3 regions of the Planococcus massiliensis genome follow, and region 1 is predicted to be linked to each of the others. Evidence: riboswitches for the same ligand, from Rfam matches in the RefSeq annotation. Region 1 holds a riboswitch; each other region holds the start of a gene.
The links. Region 1 has a riboswitch for S-adenosylmethionine ahead of BN1080_RS11385 (methionine ABC transporter ATP-binding protein). Riboswitches for the same ligand answer to the same signal wherever they lie in the genome.
Positions count from the first base shown of each region.

Region 2: linked by a shared signal. The riboswitch ahead of BN1080_RS05255 (aminotransferase class I/II-fold pyridoxal phosphate-dependent enzyme) and the one ahead of BN1080_RS11385 (methionine ABC transporter ATP-binding protein) in region 1 are both predicted to bind S-adenosylmethionine.
Region 3: linked by a shared signal. The riboswitch ahead of BN1080_RS13285 (transporter substrate-binding domain-containing protein) and the one ahead of BN1080_RS11385 (methionine ABC transporter ATP-binding protein) in region 1 are both predicted to bind S-adenosylmethionine.

Region 1 covers NZ_CCXS01000001.1:2,284,484-2,288,989, forward strand. The annotation lists gene BN1080_RS11375 (MetQ/NlpA family ABC transporter substrate-binding protein) at 1-770, opposite strand, end outside; gene BN1080_RS11380 (methionine ABC transporter permease) at 807-1,475, opposite strand; gene BN1080_RS11385 (methionine ABC transporter ATP-binding protein) at 1,468-2,493, opposite strand; SAM riboswitch class I at 2,581-2,684, opposite strand; gene BN1080_RS11390 (thioredoxin family protein) at 2,733-3,044, opposite strand; gene BN1080_RS11395 (ribonuclease M5) at 3,050-3,388, opposite strand; gene gcvH (glycine cleavage system protein GcvH) at 3,549-3,929, opposite strand; gene BN1080_RS11405 (arsenate reductase family protein) at 4,007-4,360, opposite strand; gene BN1080_RS11410 (acyl-CoA dehydrogenase family protein) at 4,453-4,506, opposite strand, start outside.
Region 2 covers NZ_CCXS01000001.1:1,091,874-1,096,379, reverse strand. The annotation lists gene BN1080_RS05280 (LLM class flavin-dependent oxidoreductase) at 1-49, opposite strand, end outside; gene BN1080_RS05275 (STAS domain-containing protein) at 363-1,136, opposite strand; gene BN1080_RS05270 (cobalamin B12-binding domain-containing protein) at 1,114-1,767, opposite strand; gene BN1080_RS05265 (hypothetical protein) at 1,772-2,143, opposite strand; gene BN1080_RS05260 (antibiotic biosynthesis monooxygenase family protein) at 2,140-2,445, opposite strand; SAM riboswitch class I at 2,655-2,760, shown strand; gene BN1080_RS05255 (aminotransferase class I/II-fold pyridoxal phosphate-dependent enzyme) at 2,865-4,040, shown strand; gene BN1080_RS05250 (NADP-dependent malic enzyme) at 4,110-4,506, opposite strand, start outside.
Region 3 covers NZ_CCXS01000001.1:2,658,747-2,663,252, reverse strand. The annotation lists gene BN1080_RS13300 (hypothetical protein) at 1-322, shown strand, start outside; gene BN1080_RS13295 (amino acid ABC transporter ATP-binding protein) at 372-1,121, opposite strand; gene BN1080_RS13290 (amino acid ABC transporter permease) at 1,137-1,820, opposite strand; gene BN1080_RS13285 (transporter substrate-binding domain-containing protein) at 1,881-2,729, opposite strand; SAM riboswitch class I at 2,860-2,968, opposite strand; gene BN1080_RS13280 (DUF4256 domain-containing protein) at 3,068-3,625, opposite strand; gene BN1080_RS17385 (NAD-dependent epimerase/dehydratase family protein) at 3,804-4,175, shown strand; gene BN1080_RS17380 (NAD-dependent epimerase/dehydratase family protein) at 4,172-4,506, shown strand, end outside.

The DNA of each region.
Region 1 (4,506 bases):
TCCTGGATTTCTTCTGATTTCAATACGTCAACCAAAGCTTTCACGTTTTCACTGTCTTCATCGCCAGCTCTAACAGCAATCACGTTTACGTATGGAGACTCAGAACTTTCCAAAGCAATGGCATCTTCCAGCGGGTTCAATCCGGCATCAATCGCATAGTTCGAGTTGATCAACAACGCATCGCCTTCGCCAGATTCGTATAATTGAACCATCAATGCTGCTTCGTAGTTTGCATCAAATTCAAGGTTTTTCGGGTTTTCCACGATATCGCTCACTTCAGCTACTGTCTTATCGACGCCTTCAGCTAAAGTGATCAACCCTTCTGCTTCAAGAAGCGATAAGATCCGGCCATGGTCGGCTACCGAGTTGCTCATTAGAATTGTTGCGCCTTCAGGCAGTTCTTCTAATGATGCATACTTTTGTGAATAAACGCCGATTGGCTCAATGTGGATGCCGCCGGCGTTTTCAAAATCATAGCCGAATTCTTCAATTTGAGACTCCAAGTACGGGATGTGCTGGAAGTAGTTCGCATCAATTTCTTCTGAATCCAAATCCTGGTTTGGCAGGATGTAATCTTGGTACGTTTCAATTTCCAAGTCAATGCCTTGCTCTTCCAGAATCGGTTTGGCTTTTTCTAAAATTTCCGCGTGCGGTACGTTGGATGCCCCGACTTTTAATGTGCTCGACTCTTCGCTTGATCCGCCGTTGTCGCTTCCGCAGCCCGCTAATGCCAGTACGGATAGTAATGTTCCTGCTACAAGTTTCTTCATGTTTGTGATCTCCCTTTTTTCTAAAATGTTTTATGGTTAACGCTTATCTGAACGAGTGGTCATCCAATCGCCGATAAATTGAATTGCAAACACAATCACCAAGATCAAAATTGTCGCCATCAGCGTGACATCTTCACGGCTCCGTTGGAATCCATCAAGGAAAGCCAAAGTCCCCAGTCCACCGGCACCAATAATGCCGGCCATCGCCGTGTATCCGACAAGCGCGATAGCGGTAACGGTAATTCCTGAAAGCAGCGCCGGCTTGGATTCCGGCAAAAGCACTTTGCGGATAATCGTCCACGTGGTCGCTCCCATTGAGCGCGCAGCTTCAATGACGCCTTTGTCAATTTCTTTTAACGCAATCAACACCATGCGTGCATAAAACGGAGCCGCACCGATAATCAGCGCCGGCAAAGCCGCGTTCGGTCCGCGAATGGTGCCGATCAGGAATTTTGTAAATGGAATCAATAAGATAATGAGAATAATAAACGGAATAGACCGGAAAATATTGACAAATGCACCGGTCAGCCAATTGACGATGCTATTTGCCCATAATTGTTTTGGTGCTGTCAAAAAGAGTACGATTCCGAGAACCAGCCCAATGACAAATGTGAAGAACGTGGACATGGCCGTCATGTAAAGCGTTTCAAGCGTCGCTTCCCACATGTTCTCCCAATCAACGTTCGGGAATAATGATTCAACCATTTGACATCACCTCCGTTTGAACGCTTTCTGCATTCAAGTAAGCGAGCGCCTCGCTAATTTCCTGGGCAGAGCCTTTCATCTGTAAAACCAAGGTTCCGTAAGCGCCGCGCTGCGTATGGGCGATGTTCCCTTGCACGATGTTGACATCGACTGGATACTTGCGGATCAGCTGGGTTAAAATCGGCTGTTCGGTCTGGTCGCCGACAAAAACCAATTTGACCAATTCGCCCGTCGGATACAGCTTCCGCAGATTTTTTATCGTTTCCTGGGAGTCTTCCGTATCTGTCACCTGAGCCACAAACCGCTTTGTAATTTCTGCTTTCGGCGACTGGAAAACTTGCAGCACATCGCCGAGCTCTACTACGCGCCCGCCTTCCATTACAGCTACCCGGTGGCAAATCTTCCGGATGACGTGCATTTCGTGGGTAATCAAAACAATCGTCAATCCGAGCCGCTTGTTGATATCGACCAGCAATTCGAGAATCGAGTCCGTTGTTTGCGGATCCAGTGCAGAAGTCGCTTCATCGCAAAGCAGCACTTCCGGTTCGTTCGCGAGGGCTCTTGCAATGCCGACCCGCTGTTTCTGCCCGCCCGACAGCTGGGATGGATACGCATTTTCCCGTCCTTTTAAACCGACCAATTCGACCAGTTCCAACACGCGCGCATCTCGCTTGTTTTTCGGCACACCTGCGATTTCAAGCGGAAATTCAATATTCTCTTTGACCGTGCGCGACCACAGCAAGTTGAAATGCTGGAAAATCATGCTGACTTTCTGCCGGGCTTTGCGAAGTTCGCTGCCTTTTATCGCCGTGATGTTTTGGCCATTGATGACAACCGATCCGCTTGATGGTTTTTCCAAACCGTTCAATAACCGGATCAACGTACTTTTACCGGCGCCGCTATAGCCGATGATGCCGAAAATTTCACCGGCTGCAATGGACAAGTCCACATCATCAACGGCGGTAAGGGCCCCTTTTCCTGTATCGAATACCTTCGATAGTTTTTTCAATTCAATCATCTTTTACAACTCCTGCCCCCAAAAATAAAAAACCCTTCTGCGCACCATTGAGCAGAAGGGTGAACGTGCAATAACACGATAACCGTTCTCTCATCTTCCAAAGTCAGACTTTGTGTGATTTGGCACCATTTCATTTTCATGACGGTTGCCGGGCTTCATAGGGCACTTCCCTCCACCACTCTTAATAAGAGTTACGCTATTTAATTAGTAATCAGAAATTCAATTTACCATGCAGGGGTTTATTCGTCAACCGTTTTTAACTTTTCGTATAAAAAAGGCACCGAATGAAACGCATAGATCTTTTCCTTCAATCGGCCATTCTCTGTAATGAGGAGGCATGGCACGCTTTCGACTTGATACAAAGAAGCAATTTCCTGTACATAATTTAAATTCGCTTTGCCCAAGCGGACATTCGGGACCAGTTCTTTGACGACATCCATCATCTTAGAAGCAACCTGGCAGGTGCCGCACATGGGCGTATATAAATAGTAAGCGGCTGATTGATGGGTGTTCTTTTCTTTCAGCCATTCTTTATGTGTCCATTCATTCATCTTGTTCATCCCTCGGTTACTAGCTTATTGACTTGAACATTTGCTGAAATCAGTACGTCCAGCAAGATCCGGATCGGTGTTGCCGCCACTTCCTTATAGCTTCGGTTGATATAGAAATGCCGGGCTTCCGGAAATTCCCGTTTAACTAGTTTCCGGAGCTGTTCACCTGATTTATCCGCGTCTACCAGAATGATGATATCCAGATCCTCATAAGGCAGCAGCAATTCTTCAAGCCTTGACGCACTTACTGTACCATTTGTGCATAGAATCGTCACGGGTTCTGCAATGAGCGGTGCAATTCGGGTTTTGTCGCTGCGCCCTTCGACCACGATCACCTTTTCCATAAGACTACACCTCACAGGAAGTAGATAGCTGCCTCAATTTGCAAAAGCTTTTAAGCATGAGTTCATACATCTTATTATAAAACGATTGCTGGATTTGTTCTAGGATCCTGCCTATTCAAATTTGGGGATGAAAAAAAGCGCCCGAAAAGGCGCTTTGATTTTATTCATTGATCATTTCTTTGTATTGGTCTGCAGTCATCAATTCGCCAACTTCAGCTTCATTCGGAGATTCGATTACCACCATCCATGCTTGTTCGTATGGAGACTCGTTCACATGTTCCGGATTGTCTTCGAGTTCCGCGTTCACTTCGATGACACGTCCACTGATTGGTGCGTATAATTCTGATACCGTTTTTACCGATTCAACGCTGCCGAATGGCTCATCTTTCTTAATTTCGTCGCCGATTTGCGGAAGCTCAACAAAAACGATATCGCCAAGTTCAGCTTGTGCAAAATGCGTAATGCCAATGCGGGCAGTGCCGCCTTCTACTTTTACCCATTCATGTTCTTTTGAATAACGAAGTTCTTGTGGTGTACTCATCGAAATCCCTCCAGATATGTAGTTAACTCAATTTCAGTTTGACATAAACCCCATTGAAATACAAGATTTCAAATGCGTCAGAGCCAAGCATTCTGATAATCCGCTTCCTTGAACCCAAGCGTCGTTTTCTGGCCGTCAAAAGCCAGCGGACGTTTAATCAGCATGCCGTCAGATGCCAGCAATTCCAGCTGTTCGTCTTCGGACATATTGAATAACTTTTCTTTCAAGCCAAGCGATCGGTAGATCATGCCGCTAGTATTGAAGAATTTCTTCAATTCCATGCCGCTGCTCTCATAAATCTTTCTTAGCTCTTCTTTTGACGGCGGATTTTCAGCGATGTGGATCTCATTGAATTCCACGCCGTTCTGCTCCAGCCATTTTTTCGCTTTGCGGCACGTTGTGCATTTTGGATAAGCGTAATAGGTAATCATATAGAAACCTCCTTTTCCACAAGCTTACCAAAATAAAGGCGGATGGTCGACGAGAAAAAAAGCGCAGCCCGCAAGCTGCGCTTTACAAAAAATCACACGACGTATTTTTCCGCTTCGATCAATTTTACCGCCGCTTCGCGTTTTTT
Region 2 (4,506 bases), 1.2 Mb from region 1:
CTAAATCCAAAACGGATAAGGGAATATTTTCAAATTTCTTTTGATTCATCTGATTTTCACTCCTTGTCCCTCATATTGTAGCGACTTTACGAGATAAAGGCATGCAATCAGCTCATACACGAAGCACAAAGTGATGCAGGAGCAATATATGTTTTAGACGGACCGCGAGGAGGCTGTTGCCGCCGCAGCGGGCTGGCTTATAGCCGAGAAGCTGGCTCTTGCAGCTGGACATAGAAAAGCGGAAGCGGCCGGGTTGGCTTATGATCCCGAGTGGCTGGCGCTGGAGTCTGGACATAGAAAAGCGGAAGCGGCTCGCTATACAAATCCACCTAAATAAAAAAAGCCAACTCGAGATTTTCGAGTCAGCTTTTGCTGGTTTCTGGACGCAAGGCAATGACTTCCTGCAGCGAAGAAGCAAATTTTACATACATTAGCGATTGGAGATGGTGCAGCTTTTTTGCATGGCTCGGCTTTACGCCACAAATAATGCTTTCTGTTCCCATGACGGAGATTGTCTGTAGAAGGGATTCTAAGCTGGTCAATCCTTGGCTTGTAATTTTCGTTATAGCCGTAAAATCCATAATGGTCGTTTCCGCATTCACTTGATAAATATTTTCCAGCAGGCGGGCACTCACGGCTTCCACTTTTTCTCTGGATAATTCTCCAAATACCGGAATCAGCAGCCGCATGCTATCCAATTGGATGCATGGGGCTGACAATTCCTGGACTTGCTGCAGCAAATCAGCTGTCCGCTCTTTTTCCAGGAATAAATCATAATCGGTTTCATTCAGCCGGGAACGAAGCTGGGCGAGCTGCTGAACGATGCCTGCCAGTTCATCATCTTTCGGAACAAGGATGACGGATAAGCTAAATTGGCTGTCCCATTTAGCAAAAACATCGGCCAAAATCAGCTTGCTTGGCTGCGCAATTACATTCAGCTCAAACTTTTCAACTGCCATTCCAGAAGCCAGCATCTTCCTTGCCTTATTCGCACTTGCTTCATCGACAATTTCCAAGAATGACGAAACCTTGCCGAATAGGCGCAGCGCTTCTTCGGAACAATTGACTACTGAAAGCTTTTCATTTAACCGAAAAGCCGGGAGCGGCAAGTCATCATATTGAAATTCTGTATTCATCGTCCGGCTCCTCTCCCGTTTTGATCCAGTGTTCCAGTTGCTCAAGGTCTTTCACTAAAATGGCGCCTTCCTCAATCAGGATGCGGCTGCTTTCAAAGGCAGCGGCCCGCCCTCCGACGATGATTGCAGGAGCATGCGCCAATTCTTTAAATTTATTTATATACGCTTTTAAAGTTGGCATGCGATAAACGAGCGCTGCCGATAAAGCGATGGCGTCCGGCTGCCACCGATTAGCAGCTTCCATTGCGTGGTCAAGCGGCATATTGGGCCCTAAATAATTGACGGACCAATCGTGTTCCCGAAAAAGGCTTGAGACCATTTTCAATCCGATGTAATGCTCTTCCCCTTCCGGTCCCAGCACCATAACTTTTCGTTTTGCAGCGTGTTCTTCTTCTCTGCGTTTATCTATGACCGAAACGACAAAATCACAAATAGCTGTCGCAAGGTGTTCGTCTGCCACTGAAATTGCATTGGTTTCCCATAACTCGCCAATATGGTACATGGCGGGCGTTAATAGCTGATCAAAAAGTTTTTTCCGATTATGGCTGTCGAGAAATTGCTGGACTTGCTTCAGCGCTTCCCGGTCATTGCCCTGCAAAAAAAGTTCTGCCAGTTCGGTTGGTTGAATCATCTGATCAACCTCCCTTCTTCAAATTGCTGCCTTTCAATAAATCATTTGCTTCTTGAAGGCATTGCTGCATAAATTCTTTTTCTTTCTGTTCAGCTTCTGCTTCAATGAAGCCTATAAGTCTCTCAAAGTTATCTATGATCAAATCGGCTCCGACATTCCGGCTCGTTAATACCTTTTCCAGCCATATCGTGTAATCCAAAAACACTTGTTTATCGTTTAAATCATACGCTGTTTCCAAATGGTCAAGATGATGCAGATTGTCTTTTTCCGTATGTTCAAATCCACGCTCACCGAAACGATCCCATAAAAATGGGTAGGCTTCATAGATTTGATTGGCTGTGCTTTTGGCGATTTGCTTCTTTAACGCTTGATTCATTCTGCTACCACCTCATACTGATGCACTTTCGGTACAATTCCGGCCAGCGCTTTGTCGGGGTAATGCTTTTCGAGATCATGGATTTCCTTGAATTCGCTGCTTCTTACCCATTCCATATAAGCCTCTTTCGAATGCCATTCCAGATGGACAGTCAGTTCATTGCGCTTCTTTGTATTCTGGATCAGCCGGAAAGAATGGAATCCCGGCGCTTTATCGACCCGTCTCGAACGTTTTCGGTAAATATCAATGAGGTCCTGAGTCTTCTCTTCAGGCACCACAACAGTGGACGTCACAATATACATCAGATTACCCCTTTGAATTAAAGTGTTGATATCCATTATAGCCTTTCGTCTTTCGAATTAAAAGGAATCCCCTATTTGCGGTTAAAGCATTAGGATATTAACGTTTCCCCTTTTTATTAAAAGAATATTTTAATAATTTTCCTTGCAGTTTCTGTCAAGATGGTTTAAGCTTGAAGACATCGCAGCATCCATAACTTCATATTATGTATTTCTTATCAAGAGAGACGGAGGGATTTGGCCCTTTGATGTCTCAGCAACCAGCCTGAAGAAGGCCACGGTGCTAATTCCAAAAGGCTTCGGCCTTAAAGATGAGAAGAACGCGTTCCTTATGAAACGGAGCTTTCTTCTTGCTGAAGAAAGCTCCATTTTTCGATTCACGAATAGGAGCCGTTCTTTACAACTAATAGGAGGTTTTTATGATGACCAACCACTTAGAGACTCGTTTTATCCATTCAACCGGCGTAGACAAAGAAACAGGGGCGGTCAATGTCCCTATTTATTTGTCTTCCACTTATCATCAGCCCAATATTGATGAGTTCGGACCATTCGACTACAGCCGATCCGGCAATCCGACGCGCCAAAAGTTAGAGGAAACCATTGCAAAACTTGAAAATGGCACCCGCGGGTTTGCCTTTTCTTCGGGCATGGCCGCCATCTCCTCTGCTTTCATGCTCCTATCTGCGGGAGACCACGTCCTTGTTTCGGAAGACGTTTACGGCGGAACTTACCGTTTCGTCACAGAAGTCCTGAACAAATTCAATATCGACTACACATTTGTCAATATGACCGATCTCAGTGAGATGGCTTCGGCTATCCGCGAAAACACAAAGGTCATCTATATCGAAACGCCTTCAAACCCGGTGATGAACATCACCGATATTGAAATTGCGGCTAAACTTGCCAAAGCAAACGATTGTTTAACTTTTGTTGATAATACATTCATGACGCCTCTTTATCAAAACCCGCTTGATCTTGGAGCAGACATCGTTTTGCATAGTGCTACAAAATTCCTTTCTGGCCACAGCGACATCATTGCCGGGCTTGCCGTGACAAAGGATGAAGAACTCGGCAGCCGGCTCGCTTTTATCCAGAACACATTCGGTTCGATTTTAGGGGCGCAAGATTCCTATTCACTCCTTCAAGGCATCAAAACACTTGGAGCCCGTATGAAACAGTCTTCCGCATCAGCCCGCATCATTGCTGATTATTTGCATAGCCACCCCGTTGTTGAAGAAGTCTATTATCCAGGATTCCGATTCCATCCAGGGAATCCGATTCATGAGCGACAAGCACGTGGGGCTGGCGCGGTTTTGTCTTTGCGGCTTGCCGATAAAGCGGCTGCTAAAGTTTTTGTCGATAGTTTGCAAATCCCGGTTTTCGCGGTATCGCTCGGAGCCGTTGAAACGATTCTGTCGTATCCAGCCACCATGTCTCATGCCGCTATGCCCCAAAAACAGCGTGAGCAGCGCGGCATTACCGACGGCTTGCTGCGATTGTCCGTTGGGTTGGAATATACGGATGACTTGCTTGAAGATCTCGAGCAAGCATTGAAAAAAGTCCATCAAACCAGTCCACAAGCCATATTCTCTAAATAAATGCTGCCCAAATCAAAAAAGCCGTCCATCTTCTAAAAGGTGAACGGCTTTCTTCTATATTATATATGGTTACTCTTTTACGATAACCGCTGTGAAGTCATCAGCACTTTCAGCATCAAGATTCGGACAAGTGGAATAGTTTGCTACCCCTGTTTCAATTGCCGCCTGGGCTACCGCTTTGGCAACTGCTTCAGCCACGCGCAGATCGAAGGGAGCCGGAATGACATAGTCCTCCCGGAGTTCATGCTCTCCAATCAAATCGGCTATAGCTTCCACTGCAGCGATTTTCATTGCATCATTGATTCCACTGGCTTGCACGTCCAGCGCTCCTCTGAATATGCCCGGAAAAGCTAATACATTATTCACTTGGTTCGGAAAATCTGAACGCCCCGTGCCGATTACTTTGGCTCCTGCCCGCTTAGCTTCATGGGGCAAGATTTCCGGGTTTGGATTGGCCATTGCAAAA
Region 3 (4,506 bases), 370 kb from region 1:
TAACGAAACGGAGTTGCTCATCGGGAATCCGCAGACTTTGGAACGCTGGCAAATCAGTTTTTCTTCCTATGCATTCTATTCGGCAACGTTTGAAGACTTTACAGTAGCCAAGGAACATGAAGTGTATCAAGGATATGCGTTTCGGATCTATGAAAAGTCGGATTTGATGGATCGATTAAGAACGGATGCAAACTTAGAGGTGCAAGAGAGGAATAGAGGGAAAATCTACCGGCATTATTCATTTGCCTGTATGGAACATCAGGTTGATGTGGTGTCTTGTGATGAACCCAGTACAAAAATGCTCTGTTCTTATTCCAATTAAAACAGCCGAGCTCTCCGCTTTGATGGACGAGTTCGGCTGTTTTTATGAATTAAGCTCTTTTCAGCAAGACCTTTTGCAGAAATTTCTTTGTCCGTTCTTCTCTAGGGGCTGTGAAAATATCTTCGGGCTTTCCTTGTTCGACAATGTGCCCATCTGCGATAAATACGACGCGATCCGAAACTTCTCGTGCAAAATCCATCTCATGCGTTACGATAACCATGGTTTGTCCTTCTAACGCGAGCTCTTGGATGACCGTCAACACTTCGCCAACAAGTTCAGGATCTAATGCAGAAGTCGGTTCATCAAATAATAAGAGATCCGGTTTCAGTGCGAGAATCCGGGCAATCGCCGCCCGTTGCTTTTGGCCGCCCGACAATTGTTCCGGAAACTGGTTTTTATGTTCCAAAAGTCCAACTTTTTCCAGTAATCCTTCTGCTTCACGCACCAATTCCTGCTTGTTCCGTTTTTGCACGACAAGCGGTGCTTCAATAATATTGTCAATCACGGTTTTATGCGGAAATAAATGAAAATGCTGAAAGACCATACCAGAAAATTGGCGAACATCAACTTTTTGCTTTTTACTTGGTGTTTTCCCAGTGAATGAAACATGGACATTATTGATTTGAAGTGAACCGCCTGAAGGCGTTTCTAAGAGATTCAGGCATCTCAGTAAGGTTGTTTTGCCAGAACCGGATGGGCCAATGATGCTGACAACTTCGCCTTTTTTTATTTCCAATGAAATGGATTTCAAGACTTCTACCTGTTTGAATTGCTTGCTTAAATTTTCAACTTTGATCAATTTGGAAACCTCCTATCATGCAGTGACATAGCGATTTGCTTTTTTCTCTAAATAATCTTGAAGTAAGGTGACGAGGATGCAAATGGACCAGTAAATGAGTGCCACGAGAATATATAAGGTTAGGCTTTCATAAGTTTGCCCGACCACCACTTTAGCGCGGTAGAACATTTCAGAAACAGTGATGACCATCGCTAGCGAAGTTCCTTTGATGATATCCATGAAAGTGCTCGATAGTGGAGGCAAAGCAATGCGCGTTGCCTGCGGCAAAATGATGCGCGTCATAGTTTGCCAATAGCTCATTCGAAGCGTCTCAGCAGCTTCCCATTGTCCTTTCGATACAGAAGAAATGGCAGAACGGATAATTTCGGCCGTATAGGCAGAAAAATGAATACTGATGCCGATAATGGCAGCAGTAAGCGGCTGCATTTCAATGCCGATCATGGGAAAGCCGAAATACAGGATAAACAGCATCACCAAAAGCGGAGTGCCGCGCATAAAGGAGATAAAAAGCCGGGCTGGGAGAGACAGTCCGATAAAGCGGTTCATTCGGGCAAGGGCTACAAATAAACCGAGGATCAAAGCAAATACTAGGCTGACCAGTGCAATCAAGATGGTTTGCCAAGCTCCTTCCAGAATAAAAGGAAGAGAATCAATTGCGATTTCTACATTAAAAAGATATTTCCATTTAAAGTCGGCCATTGGAAGACTCCTTTACTTAGTATCTAGAAAAGAGGAATCCAAGGATTCCTCAAAAAATGTTTATTCTTCTTCAAGCGGCTGTGTTACATCAGCACCAAGAAATTTAGTTGAAATTTCTTTCAATGTGCCATCAGCAAGAAGCTCCTCAATAGCACCGTCAAGTTTTCCTTTCAGCTCCGGGCTATCTTTCGGCATTACGATAGCACTGCTGCTGAATGAGAATCTAACATCTTCAGCCAGTTTCAATCCCGGTTTATCAAACTGTTCAAGTGAGCGCAACAAGACAAGATAGTCATTTAGCGTAGCATCGACGCGGCCGCTGACGATTTCTGGAAGCACCGTGTCAGAGCCTGTGTAGACAATCACTTCAGCCCCTTGTTCTTGAGCAAATTTTGAGTAATTGCTGGTCGCGGACCCCCCGACTTTTTTGCCTTTCAAATCTTCTACTGATTCAATGCCGGAGTTGTCACTTTCACGGACAATGGCTGAACCATATGAATGCTTGACTGGAATCGTGAAATCAAATATCTCTTTGCGTTCGTCGGTAATCGAAAAATCATTCGCGGCAATATCAATTTGGCCATTGCGAAGAGCTGGCAGCAATCCGTCAAATTCCATTTCTTTGAATTCAACTTCCAATCCAAGCTTTTCTCCTAAGGCACGAGCAAGTTCTACATCATATCCTGTTAATTCTTTTGTTTCTTCATCGTGATAGGTAATCGGGTAGTAAAGCCCTTCTGTGCCGACAACGATTTTGCCTGCTTCTTCAATTCGATCCCAAGTGTTCTGTTCCTTGTTTTCTGTTGAAGCATTCACTTCATTTGAAGATTCATTGCTGCTGCATGCAGTTAGAAATAAACCGATTACTGTAATTGCGACGAGCCATAAAAGCTGTTTGGTGTTTTTCATGTCTTTGCACCTTCCTTTTCTATTGGTTTACTTGGTTTTAAGTTAATAGAATTTTCCAGATATGAGGGCAAACAAAAAGCCTCTTCTATAAGAAGAGGCAGGCATGCGACATCACATTGATATTCTGCTCTTCTTATCTCTCAAGCTAATCAAAGCTTGTTGGATTTGGCACAGTGCTCTAAAGTGAGCCCGCTGCCGAGGTTTCGTAGGGCCAATCCCTCCACCTCTCATGATAAGAACAAATTGCTATTAAACTATGTTGACAACTGTATCATCATTATATTTTACCGTCAACACAAAATTCTGATAAACCTCATCTTATTTTTTATTAGAAGTTGTTAAACGTTCAACGATCCCCTGAATCCCCTAGCGGCATAATACGAATCCGCTCCGTTATGATACAGAAACACTTGCCCGTAGCGGAAATCACAGAAAAGGGCGCCGCCGCGATTTCTGATTTCAGCAGGAGTCTGCACCCAGCTCGATGTCTTCATATCAAATTTCCCTAGCGTCTGAAGCTTTCGGTACTGCTCTTCCGTCAGCAATTCAATGCCCATGTCCGCCGCCATGCCGACCGCGTTGTTTTCAGGCTTGTTTTTCTTACGCGATTCCAATGCTTCCGGGTCATAGCAGACGCTTCTTCGGCCAGTCGGGCTTTCTGCGGAGCAATCAAAGAAAATGAATTCATCTGCTGCAGCGTCATAATCCACGACATCCGGTTCGCCGTCAGTCCGTTCCATTTCATGGAGCGACCATAATTTGTCTTCATTCGCTTCCAGTTTGTCCTGGATTTTGGCCCATTCGAAATTTTCGTGGCGGGTGATGTTTTTCTCGAACCGCTCTTTTAACGTGTTGAGAAATGCTTCGCGTTGTTCGGGTGATAATTGCTTGCTCATGCTAATTCCTCCTTTAATGGGTTTTGCTATTGTTGGTTTTAGTATATAAGAAAGCAGCAGGGTTTTGGAGAGGTGCATCTATTTTATTTTCAGTAGAGGATTGTCTGGAGCTTTTGCAGAATAAAAGAAGCAGGAAAGCAGATCGTTTTTCATTCAGTAAATTGAAGGAGGAGTGTACGTGAATATCTTGATCCTTGGAGGCACCCGCTTTATGGGGCGATTTCTGACCGAGGCGGCTCTCAGCAGCGGCCATGAAGTGACCTTATTCAATAGAGGGAAAGCGAATCCGGATTTGTTTCCAGAAGTGGAGAAATTGATCGGCGACCGGTACGGGGATTTACAAGCGTTGAAGGGGCGGAGATGGGACGCCGTTATTGACACATCCGGCTATCTTCCATGGTCCGTTCAGGAATCTGCGGAACTGCTGGCAAAATCCGTAGGACATTACACATTCATTTCAAGCGCATCGGTTTACATCGATTTAGAATCTCCGGGGATAAATGAAGAACACGCAGTCGGCCGGCTTTCAGCGGAAAGCTGGGAGAATTGAAAACAAAAGAGGCGGAAGTTGCCATCAATGAACATTACGGTGAGTTGAAATTTTTGTGTGAACAAGAAGTGGAACGTGCATTTCCGGAAGGTGCCCTGAATATCCGGCCGGGACTTATTGTCGGCCCTCATGATTTCACGGACCGTTTTACGTACTGGGTTAACCGCGTAGCAAAAGGCGGTGAGGTGTTGGCGCCTGGACGGCGAGACAAGGAAATCCAGTTTATCGACGTCCGGGATTTGGCAGAATGGATCCTCCGGCTGGTCGAAGAACAACGGACAGGCACATTTAATGCGACCGGCCCCGACTCCACACTGACGATGGAGAAATT